3 regions of the Actinomadura formosensis genome follow, and region 2 is predicted to be linked to each of the others. Evidence: predicted binding sites of a transcription regulator. Region 2 holds the regulator's gene; each other region holds the start of a gene.
The links. The regulator HrcA, encoded in region 2, represses chaperone genes, less so after heat shock. The targets are predictions, from matches to a motif close to TTGGCACTCTCNNNNNGAGAGTGCCAA.
Positions count from the first base shown of each region.

Region 1: groES (co-chaperone GroES) is a predicted target of HrcA. The motif match lies at 1,958-1,984, and genes of this name have one in related genera.
Region 3: groL (chaperonin GroEL) is a predicted target of HrcA. The motif match lies at 1,752-1,778, and genes of this name have one in related genera.

Region 1 is NZ_CP192011.1:6,387,326-6,392,101, forward strand. It holds gene groL (chaperonin GroEL) at 1-1,442, opposite strand, end outside; gene groES (co-chaperone GroES) at 1,528-1,836, opposite strand; gene ACQP1N_RS29975 (THUMP-like domain-containing protein) at 2,070-3,299, shown strand; gene ACQP1N_RS29980 (hypothetical protein) at 3,519-4,049, shown strand; gene ACQP1N_RS29985 (aminoglycoside phosphotransferase family protein) at 4,037-4,776, shown strand, end outside.
Region 2 is NZ_CP192011.1:2,470,869-2,475,644, forward strand. It holds gene ACQP1N_RS11690 (hypothetical protein) at 1-3, shown strand, start outside; gene hemW (radical SAM family heme chaperone HemW) at 34-1,242, shown strand; gene ACQP1N_RS11700 (DUF3097 domain-containing protein) at 1,239-2,054, opposite strand; gene hrcA (heat-inducible transcriptional repressor HrcA) at 2,257-3,270, shown strand; gene dnaJ (molecular chaperone DnaJ) at 3,272-4,405, shown strand; gene ACQP1N_RS11715 (16S rRNA (uracil(1498)-N(3))-methyltransferase) at 4,471-4,776, shown strand, end outside.
Region 3 is NZ_CP192011.1:1,225,933-1,230,708, forward strand. It holds gene ACQP1N_RS05790 (S1 family peptidase) at 1-174, shown strand, start outside; gene ACQP1N_RS05795 (hypothetical protein) at 280-744, shown strand; gene ACQP1N_RS05800 (CU044_2847 family protein) at 839-1,180, shown strand; gene groL (chaperonin GroEL) at 1,908-3,536, shown strand; gene ACQP1N_RS05810 (hypothetical protein) at 3,876-4,526, shown strand; gene ACQP1N_RS05815 (DUF397 domain-containing protein) at 4,613-4,776, opposite strand, start outside.

The DNA.
Region 1 (4,776 bases), 3.4 Mb from region 2:
CCGGTGGCGGCGTTGTAGCCGTGCCCGGCCTTCAGCTCCTGCACCTTGGAGACGACGACGTAGCCCTCCTGGCCGGCGTTCTCGGAGATCCAGCGCAGCGGCTCGCTGAGCGCACGGCGGACGGCCTCGGCGCCGGTGGCCTCGTCGCCGGACAGGCCGAGCGCGTCGAAGCCCTCCTTGGCGACGTGGACCAGCGCGCTGCCGCCGCCGGACACGATGCCCTCCTCGATCGCCGCGCGGGTCGCCGAGATGGCGTCCTCCAGGCGGTGCTTCTTCTCCTTCAGCTCCACCTCGGTGGCGGCGCCGACACGCAGCACGCAGACCCCGCCGGCCAGCTTGGCCAGGCGCTCCTGGAGCTTCTCGCGGTCCCAGTCGGAGTCGCTGTTCTCGATCTCGACCTTGATCTGGTTGATCCGCGCGCTCACGTCCTCCGCGGAGCCCTCACCATCGACGATGGTGGTGTTGTCCTTGGTGACGGTGATCCGGCGGGCGCGGCCGAGGTCCTCCAGCCCGATGGAGTCGAGCTTGAGGCCGATGGCCTCGCTGACGACCTGGCCGCCGGTCAGGGTGGCCATGTCGCCCAGCATCGCCTTGCGGCGGTCGCCGAAGCCCGGCGCCTTCACCGCGACGGACGTGAACGTGCCGCGGATCTTGTTGGCGACCAGCAGCGCCAGGGCCTCGCCCTCGACGTCCTCGGCCACCACGAGCAGCGGCTTCTTGGTCTGCGCGACCTTCTCGGCCAGCGGCAGGAACTCCTGCACGTTGGAGATCTTGCCGTCCACGATGAGCACGTAGGCGTCCTCCAGGACGGCCTCCATGCGCTCGGGGTCGGTCACCATGTGCGGCGACAGGTAGCCCTTGTCGAACTGGAGGCCCTCGGTGAACTCCAGCTCCAGGCCCATGGTGTGGGCCTCCTCGACGGTGATGACACCGTCCTTGCCGACCTTCTCGAACGCCTCGGCGATCAGCTCGCCGATCTGCGGGTCCTGCGCGGAGATGGTCGCGACGTGCGCGATCTCGCCCTTCTCCTCGACCTCGCGGGCCGACTTGAGGAGCCGGTCGGACACGTACTGGGCGGCCGCGTCGATACCGCGCTTGAGCGCGAGCGGCGACGCGCCGGCCGCCACGTTGCGGGTGCCCTCCCGGACCATCGCCTGCGCCAGGACGGTCGCCGTGGTGGTGCCGTCGCCCGCGATGTCGTTGGTCTTGGTCGCCACCTCCTTGGCGAGCTGGGCCCCGAGGTTCTCGTAGGGGTCCTCCAGCTCGACCTCGCGGGCGATGGTGACGCCGTCGTTGGTGATCGTCGGCGCCCCGAACTTCTTGTCGATGACGACGTTGCGGCCGCGCGGGCCGATCGTCACCTTGACGGCGTCCGCGAGAGCGTTGACGCCGCGCTCAAGAGCCCGGCGAGCGTCCTCATCGAACTCCAGGATCTTCGCCATGCGGATACTCCTCTCCACGCGATCCGCCCCGGCGGGCCCGCCGAAGGCGGCGCCGACCGGGGCGGGTGCATCACGTTCTCGGTGATTACTTCTCGATGACCGCGAGCACGTCGCGGGCGGAGAGAACGAGGTACTCCTCGTTGTTGTACTTGACCTCGGTGCCGCCGTACTTGCTGTAAAGCACGACCTCGCCGACCTTCACGTCGACCGGGATACGCTCGCCCTTGTCGTCGACACGACCCGGGCCAACGGCAAGGACGGTGCCCTCCTGGGGCTTCTCCTTGGCCGTGTCCGGAATCACCAGACCCGACGCGGTGGTGGTCTCGGCCTCAAGCGGCTGGACGACGATGCGGTCCTCAAGCGGCTTGAGAGCAACCTTGGTGGCGGTCGTCACGATCTGACCTCCCCTTCGATTGGTCCTCGGCCGGCCATGGATGACCGGCCAGCACATGTGGCAGAAGAGGCGACCCTGGACCGGCCTGTCGTCGCGGGTGCCAGACCGACCTTGTCGCTTGTTGGCACTCTCAGTACGAGAGTGCCAGTCATGGAGACTATTCCGTGCCCGGGAGCCCGTCAACACGGACACGGAGGAGCCCGGCGGTGTTCACCGGCGGCTAACTTCTCTTTGTGGACATCGCGTCGTTCCGGGCTCTGCTCGCCCCCTCCGGCCAGGCGGTCCTCAGCGAGGCATCCGCCGCGGACCTGAGCGAGGACGGTCTGCTCGGCACGGCGACGCGGCTGCGCGAACGGCACGATCCCGCGCTCGTCGCGGCGGCGCTCACGCAGGTGCGGTTGCGGGAGCGGGCGCGGGCCAAGTTCGGCGCGGACGCCGGCCGCATGTACTTCACGCAGGCGGGGCTTGAGCAGGCGACCCGGGCGAGTGTGGCGGCGCATCGTGCCCGGCGGTTCGCTGCTCGCCTGGACGGCGCGCGTGTGCTGGAACTGGGATGCGGGATAGGAGCGGATCTCCTCGCACGCGGGCGCGCGGGCCTTGCCGGGGAGGGTGTGGAACTCGACCCGCTGACGGCTGAGGTGGCGCGGGCGAACGTGGCCGTTTTCGGACTGGACGCCCCTGTGCGCGTGGGGGACGCGACCAAGGTCTCTTTGGACGGGGCCGCCCTGGACGAGTTCGACGCGCTGTTCGCCGACCCTGGACGCCGTACTGCCCGGGGCAGGGTCTTCGATCCCCGCTCCTACGAGCCGCCGCTTGATGCCGTCCTGGACATGGCCGCGAAGGTGCCTGCGGCGTGCGTGAAGGTGGCGCCGGGCATTCCGCATGAGGCCGTGCCGGACAGCGCGGAGGCCGAGTGGATCTCGGTCCACGGTGACGTTAAGGAGGCGGCCCTCTGGCTGGGTGAGCTCGCAGGGGACGTGGAGCGCCGGGCCACCCTGCTCTCATCCGACATCGATCCGGAGGTCTCGACGCTGACCCCGCAGGGCTTGGACGACCCGGATGTGCGCGCGTGGGGGCGTTACCTGTACGAGCCCGATGGAGCGGTGATCCGCGCCCATCTGGTGGGTGAGGTCGCCCAGTTGGTGGACGGCGGGCTAGCGGACCCGCACATCGCCTACATCACGTCCGACCGGCTGCGTCCGACACCGTTCGCGACCGCCTACGAGGTCGAGGACGTGATGCCGTTCTCCGTGAAGCGCCTGCGCGCGGAGCTGCGGCGCCGCGGGATCGGCGTGCTGACCGTCAAGAAGCGCGGCTCGGCCGTGGACGTCGACCGGCTGCGCCGCGACCTCGGCTTCGGCGGACGCAAGGCGGGCCGGGGCGCGCAGGAGCTCACCCTGGTCGTGACCCGTGTCGGACGCGACCCGGTCGCGCTCCTCACCCGTCCGGTCCCGGGCCGGTGACCCGCCCGGCACCGCGGCCGGTCATGACCCTTTCCGAAGATCTTACGCCCGGCCGAAAACACCAAGGCGGGTTCATCGGAATGCCGTCCGAAAGCGACGCACGGCGCCACGGCCCGGCCGACACGTGCCGGCCACCCGTATTCGCCACCGGTTCGGGAGCCGCTGATTTCGGGCGTGATGCGCGGACACGTCCCCCACCGTCCGCACCACCCCGTCACCATGATCACCCCGATGGCCGCGAAGCGGGAGAACAACCTGTACCCGGCCGTTTCTCTCTATTCACCCCAGCCGGATAAGAGGCACATTCCACAGAACTCACATTCTTCTCTGCCCCTCGTTTTCAGCGGCGCTCCGTGTGCGCACTACAGTGGCCATCTCAGCGATTCATCTGCCGTGCATCATTTCGTCGCGCCGGCACACGAAGGAGCATTGGGTGGAAACGAGGCACAACTTCCCGTGGACCGGGGATCGACCGATCTCGGCGAGATGTCCGAGCGGATCGGCCGGCTCCCCGGCACGCCGGAGATCGCCGAGCCGCACCGCCCGCTGACCCGAACCGCGCGGCGTCCGATGCGGGCCCCGCCCGGTCCACTCGGATGCCCAACGGAATCCGTGGCATTTGTCCGGTCAACCGCCGCGACGACCGAAGCCGCACCGACCAACCATCCCGATGACGTGCAGTTTGTCACGATACGTCCTCGGAAAATCACTCCCAACACCCTTCGGAATCCGTTTTCATGGATCAGGTGACTCACACACCGGCCCCCTGCCTGCCGACCGGCGCCCCACCCGGCCCCACCACTTTGCGCTGGGTCGAGAACTGCCTCGGCAAGGGCGCCGAAGTCCGCATGGTGCGGCCCCTCGCAGGCGGCACGGCGCACACCAACCACGCCCTCCTCGTGGAGAGCGGCTCCGGCAGCGCCCACCGTCTCGTCCTGCGCCGCTGGACGGCCCGCGACCCGGCACGCCGCTCCCCCGGCGACGCCGGTTTCTCCCCCGAACGCGAGATCGCCGCGCTCGCCCTCCTCGCCGGCTGCGAGATCCCCACCCCGCAGCTCGTCGCCGCCGACCCCGCGGGCGCCTACTGTGACGTCCCCGCCCTGCTCGTCACCCGGCTCGGCGGCCACCCGCCCCGCCCGTCCCCCGACGACCTGCCCGAATACCTCATCCAGTGGGCCGCCGCGCTGCTGCCGGTGCACGCGCTGAACGGCGCGGCCACGATGCCGCCGTACGTCCCGCACAACCGGCTCGACGTGCGCCGCCCGCCCGAGCACGCGCTCCGCCCCGCCCTGTGGGAACGCGCCTTCGAGGTCGCCGCCCGGCCCGCCCCCGAGGCGCCCGCCCGCTTCATCCACCGCGACTACCACACCGACAACACCCTGTGGTCCTACGGCAGGCTCACCGGCGTCGTCGACTGGTCGGACGCCTCGTCCGGCCCCGCCGCCGTCGACATCGCCCGCATGCGCCGCGGCCTGGC
Region 2 (4,776 bases):
TGAGCAGGGAGCCGGGCGGGGCAGACTTGAGGGGTGCCCTCGACTCTTCCTGACGGTGACCCCGTACCGGCGGACGGTGCGCTGCCCCGCACCGCCCTGGACGGGCTGGGAACGCGGCCGTTCGCGTTCTACGTCCATGTGCCCTTCTGCGTGACGCGGTGCGGGTACTGCGACTTCAACACCTACACGGCGACGGAGCTCGGCCCGGGGGCGGGCCGTGACTCCTACGCCGACACCGCCATCAGCGAGGTGCGGATGGCCCGGCGCGTCCTCGGAGACGTGGACCTGCCAGTCGAGACGGTCTTCGTGGGCGGCGGTACACCGACACTGCTCCCCCCGGACGACCTGGGCCGCGTCCTGGCCGCCATTGACGCCGAGTTCGGGCTCGCCCAAGGCGTGGAGGTCACCACGGAGGCCAACCCCGAGTCGGTGGACGAGGCATACGTGGCCAAGCTCCGAGAGGCCGGGTTCACCCGGATCTCGTACGGTATGCAGAGCGCGCGCGAGCACGTCTTGGCCGTCCTGGAACGCACCCATACGCCGGGACGCATCCCGCAAGTCGTCGAATGGACGCGCAAGGCGGGGTTCGAGCACATCAATCTGGACCTCATCTACGGCACGCCCGGCGAATCCGACGACGACTGGAGAGCCTCCCTGGAGGCGGCCCTGAGCGCCGAGCCCGATCATGTATCGGCCTATGCGCTCATCGTCGAAGAGGGCACCCGCCTGGCCGCCCAAGTGAAACGCGGCGAACTCACGGCCCCCGACGACGACGCCATGGCCGACCGCTACCTCATCGCCGACGAGATGCTGGGCGCCCACGGCCTCCACTGGTACGAGATCTCCAATTGGGCGACCGACCCCACGGCCGCCTGCCGCCACAACATGCTCTATTGGACGGGTGCCGACTGGTGGGGTGTCGGCCCCGGTGCGCACAGCCACGTCGGCGGAACACGCTGGTGGAACGTCAAGCACCCCGCCGCCTACGCCGCCCGCCTCGCAGAGGGCACCACCCCTGCCTACGCCAGGGAGGTCCTCACCGGGGAGGACCGCCACATCGAACGCGTCATGCTCGAACTACGCCTGGCCCAGGGCTGCCCCACCACCCTCCTGGACGACAGGGCGGCCCGCACCGCGATAGCCGACGGCTTCCTGGAACCGGCTCCCTACGAACACGGCCGCGCCGTCCTGACCCTCCAGGGCCGTCTCCTGGCCGACGCCGTAACCCGCGCCCTCACCTAGGCCGTGGTCACGAAATCGATGAGTTCCTCCACCCGGCCCAGCAGGGCGGGTTCCAGGTCGGTGTAGGTGCTGACGGAGTTCAGGATGCGTTTCCAGGCGGCGCCCGTGTCGTCGCCCCAGCCGAGTTCGGCGATGACGCCCTCCTTCCAGGGGACGCCGCGCGGGATGCGGGGCCAGGCGCGGATGCCGACGGCCGCGGGCTTGACCGCTTCCCAGATGTCGATGAAGGGGTGGCCGGTGACCAGGACGTACGGGGACGACACCTGCGCGGCGATCCGGGACTCCTTGGAGCCGTCCACCAGGTGGTCGACGAGGACGCCGAGGCGGCGGTTCTCGTCCGGGGCGAACTCCTCGACGATGGCGGGCAGGTCGTCCACGCCTTCGAGGTACTCCACGACGATGCCCTCGACCCGCAGGTCGTGGCCCCAGATCTTCTCGACCAGCTCGGCGTCGTGGACGCCCTCCACATAGATGCGGCTCTCCTTCGCCACGCGGGCGCGCAGGCCCCGCACGGCGATCGAGCCGGACGCCGAGCGGGCCGGTCCCCTGGGCGAGGCCTGCGGGCGGACGAGCGTGACCGTCCTGCCGTCGATCAGGAAGCCCGACTTGGTCAGGGGGAAGACGCGGCGCTTGCCGAACCGGTCCTCCAGGGTGACGCCGAACTTGTCGCAGCCGACCACGGCACCGCAGAAACCGCTGTCGGGATCCTCCGCGACCAGCCCGGGTTCGGCCGGGATCTCCGGAATCTGGCCCTTGCGGGGCCTGCGCCAGTCGCCGGCCAGCACGTCGTTTCCGTAGTTGTCACTGCGCACGGGTCCGCACATTAACCCGGCGGGACGGCTGCGCGGGGTCGTCCCTCGTCCCTCGGCGTGGCGCCGGTGTCCGATGCGGATAGGATCGCGCAGCCGTGCGGGGAGTGCGGGGGCACTCCGATGAGGGGCTTCGGGGCCGTACAATTGGCACTCTAGAGTAAGGAGTGCCAGCGGTAGGGGTCGGGACGAAGGAGGTGACGCCGTGCTGGACGACCGGAAACTCGCGGTCCTGCGCGCCATCGTCGAGGACTACGTCTCCACCAACGAGCCGGTGGGCTCCAAGGCCCTGGCGGACCGGCACAATCTCGGGGTGTCGCCCGCGACGATCCGCAACGACATGGCGGTGCTGGAGGAGCAGGGCTACATCGCCCAGCCGCACACCAGTGCCGGGCGCGTCCCCACCGACAAGGGCTACCGGCTGTTCGTCGACAGGCTGTCCACGATCAAGCCGCTGTCGGTCGCCGAGCGCCGTGCGATCGAGACGTTCCTGTCCGGCGCCTACGACCTCGACGACGTCGTCGGCCGCACGGTGCGGCTGCTCGCGCAGCTCACCCGGCAGGTCGCCGTCGTGCAGTACCCGTCGCTGACCCGCTCGTCGGTGCGGCACGTCGAGCTGGTCCCGGTCGCCGAGGGACGGCTGCTGCTCGTCCTGATCACCGACACCGGGCGGGTGGAGCAGCGGGTCATCGAGACGCCCGGCAGCGTCTGCGAGGAATCGATCGGGCATCTGCGGGCGTTGCTCAACACATGCCTGGACGGGCTCGGCCTCGGCGATGTGCCGGCCGCCGTCGCCGACCTCCCCGAGAGGGTGGGGCCGGACGACCGGCCGGTTGCGGCCGCGGTGCTGTCCGTCCTGCTGGAGACGCTCGTCGAGAAGCACGAGGAGAAGATCGTTTTCGCCGGCGCGGCCAACCTCGCCGCCGTGGACTTCTCGCAGAGCCTGCGGGAGGTGCTGGTGGCGCTGGAGGAACAGGTGGTCCTCATGAGGCTGCTCGGCGAGACCGGGGACTCCTCTACAGTTACGGTGCGGATCGGCACCGAGAACCCCGATCTGGGGCTCCGATCGACCTCGGTCGTCGCCGCGGACTACGGGGTGGGCGACCTCACCTTGGCCCGGCTGGGAGTGCTCGGGCCTACACGCATGGATTACCCCAGCACGATGGGAGCGGTACGGGCAGTGGCACGCTACGTGGGACAGATCCTGGCGGGGTCGTAAGGTGGCGAACGACTACTACGCGACCCTGGGCGTCCGGCGCGACGCCAGCGCCGACGAGGTGAAGAAGGCCTACCGCCGGCTTGCGCGGGAACTCCACCCGGACGTCAACCCGGATCCGGAGACCCAGGAGAAGTTCAAGGAGATCACCCAGGCGTACGAGGTGCTCTCCGACCCCAAGAAGCGCGAGATGTACGACCTCGGCGCGGACCCGTTCGCCTCCGGGGCCGGCGCGGGCGCCGGCGGGTTCGGCGGTGCCGGGTTCCCGTTCAGCGACATCATGGACGCCTTCTTCGGGACGGCGACATCCCGCGGCCCCCGGTCGCGGGCGCGGCGCGGCCGGAACGCGACGCTGCGGGTCGAGCTCGACCTGAGCGAGACGGCGTTCGGCACGACCCGCGAGCTGTCCATCGACACCGCGGTCGCCTGCGCCACCTGCGAGGGGTCGGGCTGCGCGCCCGGCACCCACCCGGAGACGTGCGAGACGTGCCACGGGCGCGGCGAGGTGCAGCAGGTGCAGCGCTCGTTCCTCGGTCAGGTCATGACGGCGCGGCCGTGCCCGGCGTGCGGCGGGTTCGGCTCGGTGATCCGCAACCCGTGCACCGAGTGCTCCGGCGACGGCCGGGTCCGCACCCGGCGGACCGTCAAGGTCAAGATCCCGGCCGGGGTGGAGAACGGCATCCACATCCAGCTCGCCGGCGAGGGCGAGGTCGGGCCGGGCGGCGGCCCGCCCGGCGACCTGTTCCTGGAGATCGTGGAGAAGCCGCACGCGATCTTCGAGCGGGAGGGCGACGACCTGCACTGCACGGTCGAGATCCCGATGACCGCGGCGGCACTCGGCACCAGCGTCACGATCGAGACGCTGGACGCGGCCGAGGCCGTCGACATCAAGCCCGGCACGCAGTCGGGGCAGGTCATCACGCTCTACAACCGGGGCGTCCGGCACCTCAACGAGAGCGGTCGCGGCGACCTGATGATCCACGTGAACGTGGAGACGCCGACCCGGCTGGACGAGGAGCAGGAGGAGCTGCTGCGCCGTCTCGCGGCGCTGCGCGGCGAGGAGCGTCCGCCCGGTAAGTTCGCCCCCGGGCAGCGGGGCGTGTTCTCCCGCCTCAAGGACGTGTTCAACCAGCACTGAAGCGCCGTGGCGGCGGCCTACCAGGAGGGCCGCCGCGGCGAGCATGGTGACCAGGGAGGACGCCCATGAGCCCGCCGGTGTTCCTCGCCGCGACGGACGCGCTGGAACGCGGTTCCGTCGTTCTGGACGGGCCCGAGGGGCGGCACGCCGCGGCCGTGCGGCGGCTGCGGCCCGGGGAGCGCGTCGATCTGACCGACGGCGCGGGCCTGCTGGCCGAGTGCGTCGTCACCGCCGTCGACCGCGCGTCCCTCACGCTGGATGTGCTGGACCGGCACCGTCAGCCCCCGCCGTCGCCGCGTCTCGTGGTCGTCCAGGCCCTCCCGAAGGGCGACCGGGGTGAGCTGGCCGTCGAGACGATGACCGAGGCCGGC
Region 3 (4,776 bases), 1.2 Mb from region 2:
AATAGTTCCACGCTCGAAAAGCCCTCGGTGGTGGACAAGACGCCCGGAGGCGGCGGCGCGCCCGACGCGATGGATGCACCCGGCCCGCCGGACGGGCTGGAAGAGATCGCGGAGAATATGGGGACCGCCGTCGCCAAATCCGTAGCCCGTTTCATCAGAGACTACCTGTTCTGATCGCTCGGCCCGATCGGTGCGGTGCACAGGACGCACCTATCGACCGGGTCGAGCATCCGGCCATTACGACGATCTTCCCAGGTGACCTCTCGAAAGGCGTGCACGATGACCGACGGATACGACCGCGAACACGGATACGACCCCGAACACGATCAGTGGATCGACCGCGTGTCCTCCTCCAACGCATTCCCCTTGACGATGCCGGCCGTTTTGCACGATGGCAGCATGCGGGATCTCCACGTCGACGCCGGCGACGCCTACATCCACCGCGACACCGGGATCATCCTGTCCCTCTTCTTGTCGGACGGCACGGGCCAGAAGGTCGGCTACGTCCTCAAGCACGCCGATCCGAGCGTGGAGCCCTTCAAGGACCTCCTCCACGGTGCCCGAGACCTCTACGTGCTCTGGTCCCTCATCGGTGCCACCCCGGTCGGCAGGGCGCTCAAGATAGGCGGGTTCGTACTCCGTCATCTCATCAGCGCGAACCAGAAGCCGAAGGACGCGGGCTACTACCAGTACCCGGAGGGGGGCCTCGCGATCCGTGGCATCTACCGGCTGAGCACGGACTGAAGCAGGGCTGAACCGCTCCGAGGGCCGCGTCCGTCCCGGCTCGAGTCCACCGCGTGCATCGAACGATCGCCGTCCCATCGAAATGGGAGAACACTTGAACTACCAGAATCAGGATCTCGTCCCCGCCACCATCGAGGGCGTCGACGTCTATATCGCCACCCAGCGCATGCCCGGATCCGAGCCGACCTCCTCCGCACTGGCCAGGGTCGCCGGGGAGAAGGCCGCCGAGGCGGTGGACCGCGTCCACGAGACGATCCACGCGATGGCGGCCAAGTTCGCCCCGGCGGTCGGTGAACTGGCCCGGCAGGCCATGAAGCCGGAATCACTGTCCGTGCAGTTCGGCATCACCATCGGCGCCCAGGGCAACCTGATCGTCATGGGCGGCACGGCCCAGGCATCCGTAACGGTCACCCTCACCTACCCCATAGCCCCCTGAAAGTCCCCGCCGCCCGAACGGGCAGCCGCTGGCGCCGGACACCGCCTGCCATGCCGCACGGGCCCGCCACATCTCGGTTGCCAGCGGTCCGCTACCTTCCCATGCCCGGGACCCGCAGCCTGGCCTCCACCTGACGAGTGAACGGACGGCCCCACTCGGCGACACCGGGGCCGTCCGTTCCACGATTGCTCCGCGCACCAACCCGTAGACGCCCGGCATGCGGTCCCCTCGGCAGGATGCTCGTCGCTTCCGCAGCAGGCTGGCAGCTATGGATGATCACTGGTGACTGAGCGGAGGCGCACGGCCCCGTGGCGGCCAGTTGGGTCGGGGCGGCAGTGTGTCGCGATGTGCGGCGCGGGCGTGGTCGTCCGGTGGCCGCTCATTCCACCGGCATTGTGAACGCCATGCCCACCACGGCGGACGACCACGCACAGCGGATCACGGCGACACACCCGAGAGGCTTCCGGAGGGGGTTCCGTCGCAGGTGGGGACGGGGCTGGGCAGGTAGATGAACCTTCCCCCGCTCAGGATGTGGCGCTTGCACTCGACAGGGTAGAGTGCTAAAAAGCAGTTGGCACTCTACTGTGGAGAGTGACAGCTTCACAGTCTGGGTCGGGGCGATGAGGCCTCAGTCCGGCGGCGGAATGGCAGCCGTCGGCGGGGGCCGTCCGTCGCGGGCGTCGGCTCGATCCGTCTAAGCCACCTTGTTCCGGGAGGACTGGAGCCTATGGCTGCAAAGATGATCGCGTTCGACGAGGAGGCCCGTCGCGGTCTTGAGCGCGGCATGAACCAGCTGGCAGATGCCGTAAAAGTGACCCTTGGTCCCAAGGGCCGCAACGTCGTGCTGGAGAAGAAGTGGGGCGCCCCCACGATCACCAACGACGGTGTGTCGATCGCCAAGGAGATCGAGCTCGAGGACCCGTGGGAGAAGATCGGCGCGGAGCTCGTCAAGGAGGTCGCCAAGAAGACCGACGACGTCGCGGGTGACGGCACCACCACCGCCACCGTGCTGGCCCAGGCGCTGGTGCGCGAGGGCCTGCGGAACGTGGCGGCGGGCGCGAACCCGATGTCGCTGAAGCGGGGCATCGAGGCCGCGGTCGAGCGCGTCAGCGAGGAGCTGTCCAAGCTCGCCAAGGACGTGGAGACCAAGGAGCAGATCGCCTCGACGGCGTCCATCTCCGCGGGCGACCCGCAGATCGGCGAGATGATCGCCGAGGCGATGGACAAGGTCGGCAAGGAAGGCGTCATCACGGTCGAGGAGAGCCAGACCTTCGGTCTGGAGCTCGAACTCACCGAGGGGATGCGCTTCGACAAGGGCTACATCTCGCACTACTTCGTGACCGACCCCGAGCGGATGGAAGCGGTCCTCGAAGACCCGTACATCCTGATCGTTCAGGGCAAGGCGTCGGCCAACAAGGACCTGCTGCCCGTCCTCGAGGGCGTCATGCAGTCCGGCAAGCCGCTGCTGATCATCGCGGAGGACGTCGAGGGCGAGGCCCTGGCCACCCTGGTCGTCAACAAGATCCGCGGGATCTTCAAGTCCGTGGCCGTGAAGGCCCCGGGCTTCGGCGACCGCCGCAAGGCCATGCTGGGCGACATCGCCACGCTGACCGGCGGCCAGGTCATCAGCGAGGACGTGGGTCTCAAGCTGGAGAACACCACGCTCGACATGCTGGGCCGCGCCCGCAAGGTCGTCATCACCAAGGACGAGACCACCATCGTGGACGGCGCCGGTGACGCCAACGAGATCGCGGGCCGGGTCAACCAGATCCGCACCGAGATCGACAACACCGACTCCGACTACGACCGCGAGAAGCTCCAGGAGCGCCTGGCCAAGCTCGCGGGCGGTGTCGCGGTCATCAAGGCCGGCGCCGCGACGGAGGTCGAGCTCAAGGAGCGCAAGCACCGCATCGAGGACGCCGTCCGCAACGCCAAGGCCGCGGTCGAGGAGGGCATCGTCCCCGGCGGTGGCGTGGCGCTGCTGCAGGCCGGCGCCAAGGCGTTCGACAAGCTGGAGCTGAGCGGCGACGAGGCCACCGGTGCCAACATCGTCAAGCGCGCTCTGGAGGAGCCGCTGAAGCAGATCGCCGTGAACGCCGGCCTTGAGGGCGGCGTCGTGGTGGAGCGGGTCCGCAACCTGACGCCGGGTGAGGGCCTGAACGCCGCGACCGGCGAGTACGTCAACATGTTCGAGTCGGGCATCCTCGACCCGGCCAAGGTGACCCGGTCCGCGCTGCAGAACGCTTCGTCGATCGCCGCGCTGTTCCTGACCACCGAGGCCGTCATCGCCGAGAAGCCCGAGAAGAACGCGGCCCCGGCGGGCGGCATGCCCGACGCCGGCGGCATGGACTTCTGATCAGGTCCACGGCACGCACGACCTCGTGCAACTGAGAGGGGCGGTCCCCGGGGACCGCCCCTTTTGCCGTTCCCGGACGAAAGGCGCCACCGAAGCACCACCGGCGGGAGGGATCGCGTCCGGTCGGCATGGCCGGAGCCACAGGTAGTCGGTGGAAAACGGTTGGGCGAGATGACGTCCGCCGGTAGTTTGCGTAAGCCGTGAAACCGATCGAGGAGGTGAGACCCGTGAACGCTGTATCGACGTGGGTGCTCCTCTCTCTCCCGCACGGTCGGGCGACTGACGTAGGTGTCGCCGGGAGCGCCTCGACACCAAGGCAATCCCGAAAGGCGCACCCCCATGCATTTCACTGCGGAGACATCGTCGAACGGTGTCCGCGAACGCGACTTCACCGTGGGCGAGGTTCCCGGCGTGCTGTGGTCGCCCGAATCCGGTCTCGACCGCGCACCGCTGGTGCTGATGGGCCACGGCGGCGGCACGCACAAGAAGGCCCCGGCGATGGCGGGCCGCGCGCACCTCCTCGTGACCGGCTGCGGTTTCCACGTCGCCGCCATCGACGCGCCCGGTCACGGCGACCGTCCGCGCACGGCGCAGGACGAGCGGGAGATCGCCGCGCTGTACCGGGCGAGGGCGGCCGGCGAGCCGGAAGGCCCGATCATCGTCCGGTACAACACCCATCTGGCGGAGCGCGCCGTGCCGGAATGGCGGGCGACCCTGGACGCCCTTCAACTTCGGCCTGTTCGGGCACGCCTCCCTGGCCGAGGCGGCGAAGCAGACCACCATTCCGATCGAGTTCGCGCTCCAGTGGGACGACGAGCACATCCCGCGCCCGTCCGGCCTGGCGTTGTTCGACGCCTTCGCCTCGAAGGAGAAGACGCTGCACGCCAACGTGGGCGCACACATGGAACTGCCCAGATTCGAGGCCGACAGCGCGGTCCGATTCTTCGCCCGCCACCTCGGCCAAGCCGCCACATCACCGGCCTGACGTGACGGGTGCCGGTGCCCGGCCACCAGCCGGGCACCGGCACCGCAATCTCCCGCGCCCTGCCCCTCCCACAGGGCTGGGGCCGCGTGGATTAGCGTTTCAGGTCGGCCACCAGGGCTGCGAAGTGGTCAGGTGTGATGACCAACTTGGGGCCGTCGGGGTTCTTGGAGTCGCGGAGGGCGACCGTGTGGCGGAAACGGCCCACCTCCACGCACTCACTTCCGGATTGGGTTCCGCTGTGGCTGCTCTTGCGCC